One region of the Undibacterium sp. MH2W genome, then DNA from elsewhere that is predicted to be linked to it. Evidence: riboswitches for the same ligand, from Rfam matches in the RefSeq annotation. Region 1 holds a riboswitch; the other holds the start of a gene.
What was found. Region 1 has a riboswitch for thiamine pyrophosphate ahead of thiC (phosphomethylpyrimidine synthase ThiC). Riboswitches for the same ligand answer to the same signal wherever they lie in the genome.
Positions count from the first base shown of each region.

Region 2: it holds a riboswitch for thiamine pyrophosphate, as region 1 does, so the genes downstream of both, ACO0K2_RS03830 (TonB-dependent siderophore receptor) here and thiC (phosphomethylpyrimidine synthase ThiC) in region 1, are expected to answer to the same signal.

Region 1 is NZ_JBMPPA010000001.1:21,066-28,917, reverse strand. Features, by position in the region: gene thiS (sulfur carrier protein ThiS) at 1-5, opposite strand, end outside; gene thiC (phosphomethylpyrimidine synthase ThiC) at 11-1,924, opposite strand; TPP riboswitch at 2,018-2,120, opposite strand; gene ACO0K2_RS00115 (tetratricopeptide repeat-containing diguanylate cyclase) at 2,242-4,314, opposite strand; gene ACO0K2_RS00110 (valine--tRNA ligase) at 4,539-7,364, shown strand; gene ACO0K2_RS00105 (DUF2147 domain-containing protein) at 7,551-7,852, shown strand, end outside.
Region 2 is NZ_JBMPPA010000001.1:899,472-907,323, reverse strand. Features, by position in the region: gene panC (pantoate--beta-alanine ligase) at 1-253, shown strand, start outside; gene ACO0K2_RS03840 (cobalamin-binding protein) at 257-1,135, shown strand; gene rarD (EamA family transporter RarD) at 1,283-2,170, shown strand; TPP riboswitch at 2,417-2,513, shown strand; gene ACO0K2_RS03830 (TonB-dependent siderophore receptor) at 2,590-4,773, shown strand; gene ACO0K2_RS03825 (Ppx/GppA family phosphatase) at 4,827-6,284, opposite strand; gene ACO0K2_RS03820 (class I SAM-dependent methyltransferase) at 6,419-7,300, opposite strand; tRNA gene ACO0K2_RS03815 (tRNA-Lys) at 7,546-7,621, opposite strand; tRNA gene ACO0K2_RS03810 (tRNA-Lys) at 7,678-7,753, opposite strand; gene ybgF (tol-pal system protein YbgF) at 7,825-7,852, opposite strand, start outside.

The DNA.
Region 1 (7,852 bases):
ATCATGACGCTCACTGTTTTCGATAAAGTTCCGCACCGCTTTTCACAAATTCAACGGCTTTCACTTCCATGCCTTGCTTGAGCGCGGCGATCTCGGAGATCCCTTGATTGGCGGCATAGTCGCGTACTTCTTGCGTAATTTTCATGGAACAGAAATGTGGACCACACATTGAACAAAAATGGGCTACTTTGGCAGAATCTTTTGGCAAGGTTTCGTCATGAAATTCACGTGCTTTATCTGGGTCGAGACCAATGTTGAACTGGTCCTCCCAGCGGAACTCAAAGCGGGCCTTCGACAATGCGTTGTCGCGGATCTGTGCACCTGGGTGTCCTTTGGCGAGATCGGCAGCATGCGCCGCAATTTTGTAAGTGATGATGCCGTCTTTGACGTCAACTTTATTGGGCAATCCTAGATGTTCTTTAGGAGTGACATAGCACAGCATCGCCGTACCATACCAACCGATTTGGGCAGCACCAATACCGGACGTGATATGGTCATAGCCAGGTGCGATATCCGTCGTCAATGGTCCCAGCGTGTAAAACGGCGCTTCGTGACATTGCTCCAGCTGCAAATCCATATTTTCTTTGATCAAATGCATCGGCACATGACCAGGACCTTCGATCATGACTTGCACGTCATGTTTCCAAGCGATTTGGGTTAATTCACCCAAGGTTTTTAATTCACCCAATTGGGCTTCATCATTGGCATCGTAAATCGAGCCAGGACGCAGACCATCGCCGAGACTAAACGAGACATCATAGGCTTTCATGATCTCGCAAATTTCTTCAAAGTGTTCGTACAAAAAGCTCTCTTTGTGATGCGCCAAACACCATTTCGCCATAATCGATCCACCGCGAGAGACGATGCCGGTCATCCGCTTGGCGGTTAATGGCACATACTGCAAACGAACACCTGCATGGATCGTAAAATAATCGACGCCCTGCTCCGCCTGCTCAATCAAAGTATCGCGGAAAATTTCCCACGTAAGGTCTTCGGCTTTGCCATTCACCTTTTCAAGTGCTTGGTAAATAGGGACAGTACCAATCGGGACGGGCGAGTTACGGATAATCCATTCGCGTGTTTCATGAATGTGCTTGCCTGTCGACAGATCCATGACATTGTCGCCACCCCAACGAATCGCCCACGTCATTTTTTCTACCTCTTCGCCGATGGACGAAGTGACGGCAGAGTTACCAATATTAGCATTAATTTTCACTAAGAAATTCCGGCCAATAATCATCGGCTCGACTTCAGGATGATTAATGTTGGCAGGAATAATCGCACGACCTCGAGCGACTTCAGAACGGACAAATTCCGGTGTGATTTCTGCTGGAATCGCTGCACCAAAAGACTGTCCTGGATGCTGACGCCCCATCATCTCGGCCAGCTTGTTCCCCATTGGACCCGATGCTTTTAGATTGGCGAGATACTCTTTACGTTGCAGATTTTCACGGATCGCAATGTATTCCATTTCTGGCGTGATAATGCCTTGGCGCGCATAGTGCATCTGCGATACGTTTTTACCCGCTTTGGCGCGACGCGGCAGACGTTTAAGATTAAAACGTAATTCAGCTAATTGTGGATCATTGAGCCGTTTCTGGCCATATTTGGAAGTCGGTCCAGATAATTCTTCGGTATCGTTCCGCTCTGCAATCCATGCGCCGCGCACAGAGGGCAAACCGGAGCGAATATCGATGCTGACGTTGGGATCGGTATAGGGTCCCGATGTGTCGTAGACATAAATCGGGGGATTCTTTTCTGCACCAAAAGAAGCGGGGGTATCAGATTGGCTGATCTCACGCATCGGTACGCGGATGTCGGGACGACTACCTTGAATATAGACTTTACGGGAATTAGGCAGCGGTGCGATTGCTGCTTCATCGACTGTCGCTGTTGCAGACAGAAACTTCGGATTGGCGTTCATGTAGTTTGGCTCCTTTGCTTGTTGGCATGGAGCCAGCAAAGGAGTTTCTAAAAACACAGTGCGCGCATGACAAACAGCAACAACCATCACGGGCACGATTTTTAGCGGCTTCCCTTCGCTGGCATTATCCAGATCAGGTTCGAGGGTATTTCTCACCCGATATCACACATCGATATCAGGACCCCTAGCATTGTTTTACGTCACAGCGTGTCGTTTTAGTTTCACGCTATCGTCGTGCCAACATTATATCGCTAATTGCACAAATTTAAATAAAAAGAAATCACGTGTCAGCCATTCTCTATGACGTCATTCTGTGTTTAATGACTGACGTCACGCTTCGGTGGCCCCATCACTTCGACCAACTCAACAATCCCTCTGCTGACAGCTGCGGCCAAATCCTCTTCAAAATAGGGCATCGCTACATCAGCATCCACCAGCACCCGGGTAACGCCGTAAGCGCGATTGCGACCGTTCGCTTTTCCCAAATAAAGCGCCATATCAGCGATCTGAAGTGCTTTTTCCCAATTCAGTTTTTCCTCTGGAATCGTTGAAAACGGTAATGAAATAAATCCTGCTGTCATCGTTACTTGGATCGGATGACCGTTCGTCGTGATTGATGTGTCGCCCACTGAATGCAGAACTCGCTCAACGAGAACAGCAATCTGAGAAGGATCTGATTTTGGCGAATACACTAAAAATTCTTCGCCACCCCAACGTAACACGCGATCCGTGTCACGCACCGCTTTACGCAATCGCTGAGCGACCTCTGCTAAGACTGTATCCCCCGCAGCATGGCCAAACGTATCGTTGATTTGCTTAAAATGATCAATATCAAGCAGAATGAGACAATCAGGGTTCCCTTCTCGGGCTTCGCGACGATCTGCATTTATTTGCGCCACACGTGCATTCATCAATTCGACAAAGGACCGCCGATTATGTAAGCCAGTCAATGGGTCATGAATAGCATGAAATTCAAGTTGTGTATTTGCTTCACGTAGTTGCTTATTAACGCGTTGAACGCGGCGGTATAGCAAGAAAATAAAAATACCACCCATCACCGTTACAAGCGCACCAAGCAAAGTGATCACTTGCTGCAATTGATGGTTACGAATTTCGGCATCTTTTAGCGCATTTTCTTTCGCCAGTAATTCAATTTGTTTTTGTCGTTGTCCCGCGTTAAATTGCTCCTGCAACGAAGCAACGGCCTTTGATCGATCCGAGCGAAATAATTCGTCACTTAGTTTTTGCTGTTGGCGCAAAGTGGCCAATGCATCTTTGTACATCCCTGCCCGCTCGTACGTATTCGCTAATTCACCGATAATGCCTTCTGCATCTGACTTCTGTCCAGATTCCATCATGTCATGAATCACAGCATTGACCATCTCAACGCCTTGCTGCATTTTTCCTTGACCAGCAAGAGAAAAGCCAAGATTCACACGCGCAATGTAAATGGATTGTTTATCGCCGAGCTCTTCAGACCGCTGTAAACCTTGTCGCGCATAAATCTCAGCCTGCTTGTATTCATTGAGGGTGAGATAGTGGTCGCTGATGTTGATGAGGGAAATGACCTCATTGGTTATCATTCCAGCATCACGAGAAACTTTTAACGCTCTTTTATATGCTTCAATCGACTTGTCGTTCTGATTCAGCATCGAGTAGGCAATCCCTTGGCTGATACTCAGCGAGACCAACACCTTCGGCGCCCTCGCCAAAGGAGAAATATCAAGCGCCTCCTCCACCGTCGCCAAGGCTTTTTCTGGATCTTTCATATTGATATACAACTTAGCGATTGCATCAAGTCGACGGATCCGGTGCTGAACCTTACGGGAAGGCATATCATCGCTTAACTTCAGTGCCTCCAACATGTACTTCAATGAGGAATCAAAGTTTCCGAGGAGATAATGGACGGTGCCAAAAGCACTGTCTAGTCGGAGCCGTACCTCAACGGGCGTGTCGGGGGAAAGGGCTTCCTGAATGGCATTGAGCCGGCTCAAGCCCTCCTGAAGCTTGCCATGATCAATGATTTGGTAGACCAGCATGATTTGGCCGATGCGCATGCCAGCCGCATCGTTCTCTGCCGTTGCCAATGATACTAATTCGTTAATTGTCGCCGTACTGGATTGAATTTTTCCTGCGTCATAATATAAATCGACCAGCACTTTGAGTGTTTGCAGTCGCACCTGAACAGGTGTGGAAGCCGTTTGTTTCTGCTTGAGCTCCAGAAGGCGTTTGAGTGCTTCTGTGTTGTCGGTGTCGCCGATGGTCTGAATACTAGCAATTTGTGCAAGTTCGGCACTGTCGTCAGCGTACGCGACATGTCCACTGAGCAACAAACTCAGTAGGAAACAGACCAAAAAACGCAAGATCATCTGCAACTGTTTATTCACCATAGGTAGTCATTTCGCAGTCAAAGCGTGAAGATCACTATGCATTGCATCCTACCACTATAAGTGCAAATAAGAAAAAAATGACAGCAAAACCAAGATTTTCATTTGAACAAGTCGTTAATGCTCCACATCCATTTATTTTTTAGGAGAAATGCCAGACGATTGCGGCTTCAAGAGCGTCACTGTCATTTATAATCAACGGTTTAGCACACTACTAACAGATCATCATGGAATTAGCGAAGTCTTTCGAACCAGCAGAAATCGAACAATATTGGCGCTCTGAATGGGAGCAACGCGGCTATTTCGCGGCCAGCATGGATGATGGCAAACCGTCATTTTCTATTTTGTTACCACCACCAAACGTCACTGGCACCCTGCACATGGGGCATGCGTTCAATCAAACCATCATGGATGGCTTGACACGTTACTACCGGATGCGTGGTCATAATACCGCTTGGGTTCCAGGGACAGATCATGCCGGGATTGCAACACAAATCGTGGTGGAGCGCCAATTAGATGCGCAAAAGATTTCCCGTCATGATCTCGGTCGCGAAAAGTTTTTAGAAAAAGTCTGGGAATGGAAAGAAAAATCTGGCTCGACCATTACGGGTCAGATGCGTCGCCTGGGTGCATCGGCAGATTGGGATCGTGAATATTTCACCATGGACTCCGAGCGCTCCAAGGTTGTCACCGAGGTGTTTGTGCGCTTGGTTGAGCAAGGTCTGATCTACCGTGGTAAACGCCTCGTCAACTGGGATCCTGTCTTGGGCACTGCCGTATCTGATCTGGAAGTCGTGTCGGAAGAAGAAGACGGCTTTATGTGGCACATCCGCTACCCATTTGCGGATGGCACGGGTCATTTGACCGTTGCAACAACTCGTCCAGAAACACTGCTGGGTGACGTGGCCGTCGCGGTCGACCCGACGGATGAGCGTTATATCCATCTGGTTGGCAAAATGCTCAAATTGCCACTGACCGACCGCGAGATTCCTATCATTGCTGATAGTTATGTCGATAAAGAATTTGGTACTGGCTGCGTAAAGATCACTCCAGCACATGATCTGAACGACTATGCCGTTGGTCAACGCCATCAATTGGCGATGATCTGTATCATGACACTTGATGCCAAAATCAATGAAAACGCGCCTGCTGCCTATCAAGGCATGGACCGTTTTGTCGCACGTAAGCAAATCGTTGCCGATCTTGATGCACAAGGCTTGTTAGCCGAAGTCAAACCGCACAAGTTAATGGTGCCACGCGGTGACCGTACGAACGTCATCATCGAGCCAATGCTGACAGACCAATGGTTCATGGCAATGAGTAAGCCAGCGCCAGAAGGAACGCATTTCCCTGGCAAATCGATCGCTGAAGTCGCTTTAGAAAAAGTCGCCTCCGGAGAGATTAAGTTCGTCCCTGAAAACTGGACCACGACCTATAACCAATGGCTCAACAATATCCAAGATTGGTGTATTTCACGCCAATTGTGGTGGGGACATCAGATTCCAGCCTGGTATGGTGACAACGGTGAAGTGTTCGTTGCCCGCAATGAAGAAGACGCTAAGGTCAAAGCGGCGGCGGCTGGCTACACTGGTGCATTGAAGCGTGATGACGACGTGCTCGATACCTGGTTCTCCTCGGCGTTAGTGCCGTTCTCCACCATGGGCTGGCCAGAAGAAACGCCAGACATGAAGCACTTCTTGCCCTCCTCCGTGCTGGTCACAGGCTTTGACATTATTTTCTTCTGGGTTGCGCGAATGGTCATGATGACCACGCACTTTACCGGAAAAATCCCGTTCAACACCGTGTACGTGCATGGTCTTGTGCGTGATTCCAGCGGTCAGAAAATGTCGAAATCAAAAGGAAACACGCTCGATCCGATCGATCTGATCGATGGTATCAATGTCGATGATCTGGTCGCAAAACGGACTGTAGGTTTGATGAATCCGAAGCAAGCGGCGGCAATTGAAAAAGCAACCCGCAAAGAATACGCTGATGGTATTCAGGCATACGGCACTGACGCGATCCGCTTCACGATGGCGAGCTATGCTTCCCTCGGACGTAACATCAACTTCGATCTCGCCCGTTGTGAAGGCTACCGTAATTTCTGCAATAAGCTGTGGAATGCAACGCGCTTTGTTTTGATGAACACGGAAGGGAAAGATTGCGGATTCGGCGCGGAGATCACTGACGCGGATCTGGACTATTCTCTGGCGGATAAATGGATTATCTCCACACTGCAACGCGCTGAAGCCGACATTGAAAAAGGCTTTAGTGAGTTCCGTTTCGACAATATCTCGTCTGCTATTTACAAGTTTGTTTGGGACGAATATTGCGACTGGTACCTCGAAGTGTCAAAAGTTCAGGTACAACACGGCACAGAAGCACAGCAACGTGCAACACGCCGCACTTTATTGCGCGTATTGGAAGTTATCCTGCGTTTGGCCCACCCTATCATCCCATTCGTGACAGAAGCGCTGTGGCAGACCGTAGCACCATTAGCGGGCAAGCAATTGAATGCGGCTGGTGATTCCATTATGGTTCAGCCTTATCCGTTGTTCGTTGCAGCCAATGTGGACGAATCAGCAGAAGCATGGATGCACGCACTCAAAGCAATGACCGACGCTTGCCGCAACTTGCGTGGTGAAATGCAGTTGTCGCCCGCATTGCGTGTACCACTGCTGTTGCAAGCAGCCAATGCGGATGACAAAGCACGTCTGCAATCCTTTGCACCGTACCTGCAAGCCTTGGCAAAATTGTCTGAGGTCGACGTCGTCGACAGCTTGCCAGAGTCACCTGCACCTGTTTCTATCGTCGGCGAATCGAAATTGATGCTCAAAGTCGAAATCGACGTCGCTGCAGAACGTGAACGTTTATCGAAAGAAATCACACGTTTGGAAACAGAGATTGCCAAAGCAGAAGTCAAACTGAGCAATGAAAGTTTCGTCGCCCGCGCACCTGCAGCCGTTGTCGCACAAGAGAAAGAAAGAATGGCCAACTTCTCAGCGACGCTGGCAAAACTGCGCGAGCAATTCTCTAAATTGCCTACCGCCTAGTTTTACGCAAAAGTATTGTTAAGCGATTGTTAAAGGACTTGCTCTAAAATTTTGTACGTGGTGATGCACTTCACCACGTACAATTAATTTTCACAGTACAGCACCTGCGTCAAGATCAATGCATAAACGACGCGGGATGATGAAAAACAAAGCGACAGAACCATCGACTTTTACATCGGAGACACCATGAAAAAAACCGGACTCATTGCCATCCTTTTTGCCATCGCATTCGCACCACTTGCTCATGCAGAAGATTCCCCTGTTGGTCTGTGGAAAAACATCGACGACAAAACAGGTAAGCCAAAAGCATTGATCCGTATCACGGAATCCGGTGGCGAATTGCAGGGCAAGATTGAGCGGCTGTTCCTGGAAGGTGAAGCAGATAAAAATCCAAAATGCGATAAATGCGAAGGCGTCAATAAAGACCAACCGATCATTGGCATGACGATTTTGTTTGGTTTAAAAAAGGATGGAGACGAGTACTCAGG
Region 2 (7,852 bases), 880 kb from region 1:
GCCAGCCTTGTACGCAGCGCTCAATGAAGTCGCGAATGAAGTACGTAGCGGCCATTTAGATATGTTTGAACTGGAACGTCAGGCGATGGCAAAACTGGCTGGACGTCAATGGAAACCAGATTACGTTTCGATCCGTAAACGTGCCGATCTTCAACCGCCATCGGCAGGCGATCTTGCACAGGGTGCGCCACTGGTTGTTCTTGCGGCAGCCAAATTAGGCAACACTCGACTGATCGATAATCTGGAAATTTAATCGATGCCGAGTAAGTACATCACGCTGATTTCGTTGCTGACAGCAGGAGTGCTGCCGGCCTTCGGTGCAATCAGCGTGAAGGACGACGCGCAACATACGATTACATTAAACCAACCAGCACAACGCATTGTTAGCCTCGCGCCGCATGCCACAGAGCTCTTATTTGCAGCGGGTGCCGAAAAAGCAATTGTCGCTGTCAGTGATTTCAGCAATTACCCTGATGCAGCAAAAAACATCGCCTCCGTTGGAAGTGTTTTTGCATTAGATACCGAACGGCTCCTCGCATTGAAACCAGACCTGGTCGTCATTTGGGGAACAGGCAATGGCAAAGCACTCGCCAATAAATTACGCGGTCAACACTTAACGGTTTTTGAGAGTGAGCCACGCAATTATGAAACGGTAGCCAACTCGATTGAGCGCCTTGCATTGTTAGCGGGAACGAGCAACGTTGGCAATGCGGCAGCAGCGGCTTTCCGTCAACGTTTAGAAGAATTACGTAAAACCTACCGCCAACCTGACAACGTCACGCCGATCACCGTTTTCTATCAAGTCTGGAACAAGCCGCTCATGACACTCAACGATGAGCACATGATCTCAGCATCAATCCGGCTATGCGGTGGCACCAATGTTTTTGGTCGCCTCAAAGAGTTAAGTCCCACCATTACCACGGAAGCGCTACTAGCCAGTAACCCGGACGTCATCATGACTGGGGGAGATAATACCGACAGCCTAAACGACTGGCGACAATTTAAGACGCTCAACGCAGTGAAGAAGAATCACCTCTATGCAGTCCCTGCAGACATACTCAACCGCGCAGGTCCTCGCATCCTCGACGGCACTGAAGCGCTCTGCAAAAAAATTGCTCTCGCCCGAGCAAAATAATCCCCCGCTCCGACGCAATCGAACATGTTCTGGCAGGCTCCGACCTGTTCCGAGCTGATAGCACCGCAAATCACTGCACGCATTCATGAATACAGCGATAATGTCGAGTCTGGCCGCCATGTCGGTCTTCTTATTTGGATTGCAGTAATGCGTAAAGGTATTTTTCTGGCAGGTTCTGCCTACACAATCTGGGGCTTGTTTCCTTTATATTTCAAAGCGCTGCATGCGGTTCCTTCGTTGGAAATTTTATTAAGCCGTATGTTGTGGTCATTGCTATTCTTGGTCATCGTCTTAAGCGTACGCAAACAATGGGACTGGCTCACCATCGTCCGCCGTCAGCCTAAACTCATTGGTAACTTCACGCTCAGTGCGTTATTGCTGTCGGCGAATTGGTTTATCTATATCTGGGCTGTGAATGATGGCAAAGTCATTGATGCCAGCCTAGGATATTTTATGACCCCCTTGGTCAATGTATTGATTGGCTCAGTCTTACTCAAAGAACGCTTACGGCAGGGACAGTGGGTAGCGATCGCTTTAGCTGCGATAGGCGTCGCTTGGATGACGATCCAGACAGGGCATTTACCATGGATCGGCTTGTCATTAGCGATTACCTTCGGTACCTATGGCTTACTTCGAAAAACAGCAACGCTCGGTGCGTTAGAAGGTCTCTCTTTAGAAACCGCGATTTTCTTCCCGTTTGCGTTTGGATATCTGACATGGCTGACCATGCATGGGCAAAATGCATTAATCACCGGCGATCTATCACTCAAAGTCTTACTGGCACTGAGCGGTCCTATCACCGCCATTCCTTTACTCATGTTTGCCGCTGGTGCGCGCCGCATTCCTATGACAACGCTAGGATTGTTGCAGTACATCGCACCGTTCGTCCAACTCATGCTTGGCGTCTGGTTATTTAACGAAACCCTTGATACCCATCGACTAATTGGCTTCGCAGCAATTTGGGTTGCATTGGTGATCTACTCGGCTGAAAGTGTGTGGATGAATGTTAAACAGAAGAGAACTACGGTCTCATAACATCATTTAAAAACAATGGCTGCTTGATGCAGCCATTGTTGAAGTCTTATTACCTTCTCATTGCCTTCTCATTGCCTTCTCATTGCGTTCGAATTGACCATTCCGGGCTTTTCATTATTACTATTTAACCCAATAAATACATTATCGAATTAACCAGAGAAGGACGTTCTCTCTGGTAAAAAACCACACAATGACGACGCAACAGTGGGCGTCGACAGCCATCCCTTCACTTTCATGTTACAGTAGCGCCTTCGCTAGGGGTCCTGGAATGTATTTCCGGGTGAGAGAGTCCCTTGAACCTGATCTGGATAATGCCAGCGAAGGGAAGCGCAAAGTCCACGCTGTTTTCTGCTCGTCCATGCTTTGTTTGCTTCTTTGCTGCCATCCAGTATGCGCATAACAAGTTTAACGAGCACATCATGACACCATCCTTCGCACGCCCTTCTTTTTTGTCTCATCCGGCATTCCGTCCAACGATGATCGCCCTCGCCATTGCCCAAGCACTGTGCCTGCCAAGCGCTTACGCCGCCGCGGAACCTGAAGCGATCGCCGCGACCGACACATCAACATTACAAGAGGTCGTCGTCTCGGGTAGCAAAACACCCGCAAAGCCAGATCATTCTAAAGTGACGGGCTTTATTGACGAAAAACTCCTCGACACTCCTTTTTCAGTGAATGCGTGGGGTACGAAACAACTGGAGGATCTACAAATTCGGCTAACAACCGATGTGGTGAAATATGACGCCAGTGTGAACGATGCCTACAATGCCGTGGGTTACGCTGAACAATTCTCGATTCGTGGCTTCCCATTGGACAATGAATACAGCTATCGTAAAGATGGGTTTGCCATCCCTGATGATGGTGTGATTCCGCTAGAAAACAAAGAAACCATCGAAATACTGAAGGGTGTTTCTGGATTTGAGTCTGGCTTTGCCACACCCGGTGGCATCATCAATTATGTGACTAAGCGCCCTACTGACAGCGATCTGCGAAGTATCACTACCAGCATTTCCGAACGCGGTACCTTGTATGGAGCGCTGGATTTGGGCGGCATGTCGTCAGATAAACAATTTGGTTATCGTATCAACGCGGCGGAAGAGCGCTTGCGATCGTATATCGTCGGCGCGAATGGTCATCGTCAATTTGTTTCAGGTGCATTTGACTGGCACCTTTCATCGCAAGCCCTGTTGCAATTTGACTTCGACTACCAGCACCGCGCGCAGATTTCTGCTCCCGGTTTTCAGCTCACAAACGGTACCGATCTGCCGCAACGGATCAGTGCTGATACGATGCTCAATAACCAGCCTTGGTCAAAGCCTGTCGACACCAAAGACAGCGATATTGGAATCCGCTACGAATATAAACTCAATTCCGCTTGGACAGCCAGTGTCGCGGTTAACAAACACGAGTTCAAACGCAACGACTACACAGCGTTCCCCTTCGGCTGTAGCACAGGCAATCTCTCTTCCGGCTATTGTGCGAATGGCGACTATGATGTTTATGACTACCAAAGCGTTGGCGAATCAAAATCGTCTCGGGGTGGGCAAGCCTTGTTAAATGGTCAGTTCAGCACAGGCACGATACACCATCAGTTGGCTCTCGGTTTGGCTGACTCACAGCGCAAAGATTATTTTGGCGCCTATGTGTATGATTTTGTTGGGACGAACAACATCTTCAATCCTGTCGTTGTTGGTCAATCGACAAACACAACTGGACCAGTGATGTTACAGCGGACGGATAAGGAATGGTCTGCGTTCGTGCAAGATGCGATTCATTTCAACGAGGCATGGACGCTGCATACTGGCCTTCGCCGCCTTCATGTGGAACGTACGCAACTCGGCTTTACTGGATACCAGCATGATTACTGGGTACCGAATATCGCCGTTGTCTATAAACCTGCACAGAATACATCGCTATACGCTTCGTTTGCGCAAGGGGTTGAGCATGGTACCGTTGCGCCATTTGGGACGAATAATGCGAATCAGATACTCGATCCCGCACGATCCAAACAAGTAGAAGTCGGTATCAAAACAGACGTCAATAAAGACCTCACCCTGACTGCGGCGCTGTTCCGTATTGAAAAACCACTCGCTTACATCGATACGAATCAAGACAGCAATTTCAATAATTACATACAAAACGGCCATGCCCGCCATACCGGTCTGGAATTGACTGCACAAGGCAGAATCACACCGCAACTGACGCTAGGCACGAGTATCACTGCGCTGGATGCCATTCAACAGGATACAGGCGATGCTTCACAGGAGGGGAAACGCGTCCTCGACGTGCCACGGTTAAAATCCACGATCTACGTGGATTATGCGGTTGCAGAGATCAAGGGATTGGATGTCAACGCTAGTTGGCAATACTCCGGCAATAAAGCCTATACGCCTGATAACGCCGTTATGATTCCTGGGTACCAGGTCTACAATGCAGGTGCTCGCTACGTTACGCGGATCGGCAACACAACCACAACCTTGCGCTTCAACGTCGATAACGTATTGAATAAATTCTATTGGCGAGATGCAACGCAACAACTTGGTGGATACTTGTTCCCGGGTGCGCCGCGGCTCTATAAATTATCAGCGCAATTTGATTTCTAACTTCGCTGTTGACGTGTGGAGACGAGGCGCAGGCATTGTCTCCACATGATCGCTTACACGTTCGTTCGCACTAAGAAATCAACGCCAATCTCACGCCAGGATTCGATTTCTTTCTGCAACCAATAAGCGACTGTTGGATGCAATGTGACCCAGTCTCGACGCATTTCTAATTCAACGCTCCGCTTCATTTTTAAACGGATATCTTCATAATCGATCTCAGCGCGAGAATGCATCAGCATGACGGACAAACGCAAAGCCAACACCGCTTTGGCGAAATCAGGATCAGTCAACGCCTCACCCAATTTGCGCAAATTGCCCTTCTGACTCAGGATGAGCTTGCTCATGATGCGTTGTTCGCGGGTCGTGAAGCCAGCCATATCCGCGTTCTCGATCATGTAAGAACCGTGCTTGTGATAACCCGTATGCGAAATCGCCATCCCCACTTCGTGCAGACGCGCGCTCCAAAGCAATAAGCGTAAGTAATTGTCTGAGGCTGGCTTTAATTGCTGATACAACGATTTCACCATATCGACGACTCTGTTAGCACGTGCCATATCGGTGTTAAACATCGTCGCGATTTTTTGTACGGAGACTTCGCGGCGATCGCGTTTCGTTGCACGCAGGTACAAATCCCACATGACACCCATACGCAAACCGGCTTCAACGGGGATCAGTACTTCGATCTGAAATTCAGACATCAAACCAATTAAGATCGCCAACCCACCAACAACCATCGCAACGCGCTCAGGCTTGATACCACTCAGCTCTAGGTCGCTGATTTTGCCGCATTGGATACAGTATTGTTTGAGTGCATTCAGACTTAACAGGGTGATCTTGCCATCACCCAGGCCACCTTTAAGGATGGCATCTGCAATGGCGCGCATGGTACCCGAGGAACCGTAGGCTTTACGCCAATGCTGTGGCTGATAGATAGGTGCGGCATCTTCAAACATGGACCGTGCTGACAGAATAGCCGCCTCAAACGCAGCTTCGGTCAAACGCCCATCCGGGAAAAAATTAGCACTCGTTTTAACAGTGCCGATACTAAATGATTCGACGTTCACGATTTCGTGACCGCGACCCAGAATGACTTCCGTCGATCCACCGCCAATATCCATCACAAGCCGACGTTCACCCGGAATCGCCACAGAATTAGAAACGCCCATATAAATGAGACGCCCCTCTTCTTCACCTGAAATCACATCAATAGGATGACCAATTGCTGCTTCTGCCAAGGGAAGTAGTACTGCTGCGTTTCTTGCAATCCGGATTGTGTTCGTTGCGACAACACGTAAATTATCAACTGGATAGGCGTTCAAAATCTCGCGAAAACGGCTCAAACAGTCAATCGCGCTCTGCATCGCTTCGGGTGTGAGATTACCTTGTTCATCGAGTCCTGCAGCCAACCTAATCGGCTCACGCGCACTTTTAACAACGCGAATCGCATCGCCTTCATGGCGTGCAATATGCATACGAAAACTATTAGAACCCAAATCCACGGCGGCCAGCATGTTTGCTTTCCTTCAAAAGGTAATACCAGTCAATATTGTAGCGTTACTGAGAAATGATACTAATCATTTTTTATGACATTGCCATGACGATCATCTCGTCTGGCACGAGCGCTTCTTGATGCGCGCATTTGGTTTTATTGCGGCAGAAAAAATCGCTCACGCAATCCGTCTAATCCTGTCGTATTCAACATTTCTGCTAAACGTTCTGCGGGGCGTTTTGCGGGTGTTCCTTTATATTCTGCAATGATCAGTTCATTCTTCATGGAATGCTCCCAACCAACCAGTTCCGTTACCCTGACCTGATATCCATGCGCTTCCAATTGCAAGCAACGTAAGACATTGGTGATCTGACTACCAAACTCACGTGTATGAATAGGATGACGCCACATTTCAGAGAGAGGATTATTTCGAACAGCTTCGCCTTTGTTTTTCCGTAATTCCGAGGCGACCTCAGCTTGACAGCAAGGTACGAGCACCATGAATCGCGCTTTCTTTTTTAACGCAAACTGTATCGCATCATCAGTGGCTGTATCGCATGCGTGCAGGGCGGTAACGATATCGATTTGCGGTGGCAAAAGATCCGAATGCGTCGATTCAGCAACCGAGAGATTGAGAAATGACATCCCAGGAAAATCAAGACGCTGTGCCAGCTCGGTCGACCGTTGTACGAGTTCATCGCGCGTTTCAATGCCGTAAATGCGTGCATGCGTTTGTGCCTGCGCGGATTTAAAAAACAAATCATACAAAATAAATCCAAGATACGACTTACCGGCACCATGATCCACGAGGCTAATATCCGCGTGAGATTCTTGCAACTTGAGTAATAAGGGCTCAATAAATTGGTAAAGGTGATAAACCTGCTTGAGCTTACGACGGCTATCCTGATTTAATTTTCCATCACGCGTGAGAATGTGCAATTCCTTGAGCAACTCGATCGATTGCCCCGGGCGTATTTCGTGTTTCTCTGACGCGACGGAGGGATCTGATGATTGTTTTTTCACGGAATTTTTCTTCATTTTGCGATGCCTAATTATTATAGGATGGTAAAACAGATCATAAAAACAAGCGGCATCAGGATCGATACCAATGAACAATGGCGTGCTCGACGTTGCGTGCCAACACTGCTATTTTACTCGCAGCAGCAGTTAATCAGTGGAACGTTCACTATGACCGACAAGTTGAGACGAGGCGACTGATGACGAATCAGCATGTATAAAAGCAAAAAGCCAACCCGTGTGGATTGGCTTTTTGCATTTTGTTTTGGTAGGCCGTGCGGGATTCGAACCTGCGACCAACGGATTAAAAGTCCGCTGCTCTACCAGCTGAGCTAACGACCCAAAACCTGCTAAAAAATCTAAAAGCTTATTCGCAAAGTAAGCTTCTTTTGTATTCGTGGTAGGCCGTGCGGGATTCGAACCTGCGACCAACGGATTAAAAGTCCGCTGCTCTACCAGCTGAGCTAACGACCCGAAAGACCGAAATTATATGGCGTTTCAGCCCCTCTGTCAATCCCCGTCTTTGGATTAAATCCTTGCGGTACTTACTTACCTGAGCCTAGGCGGCTCTTT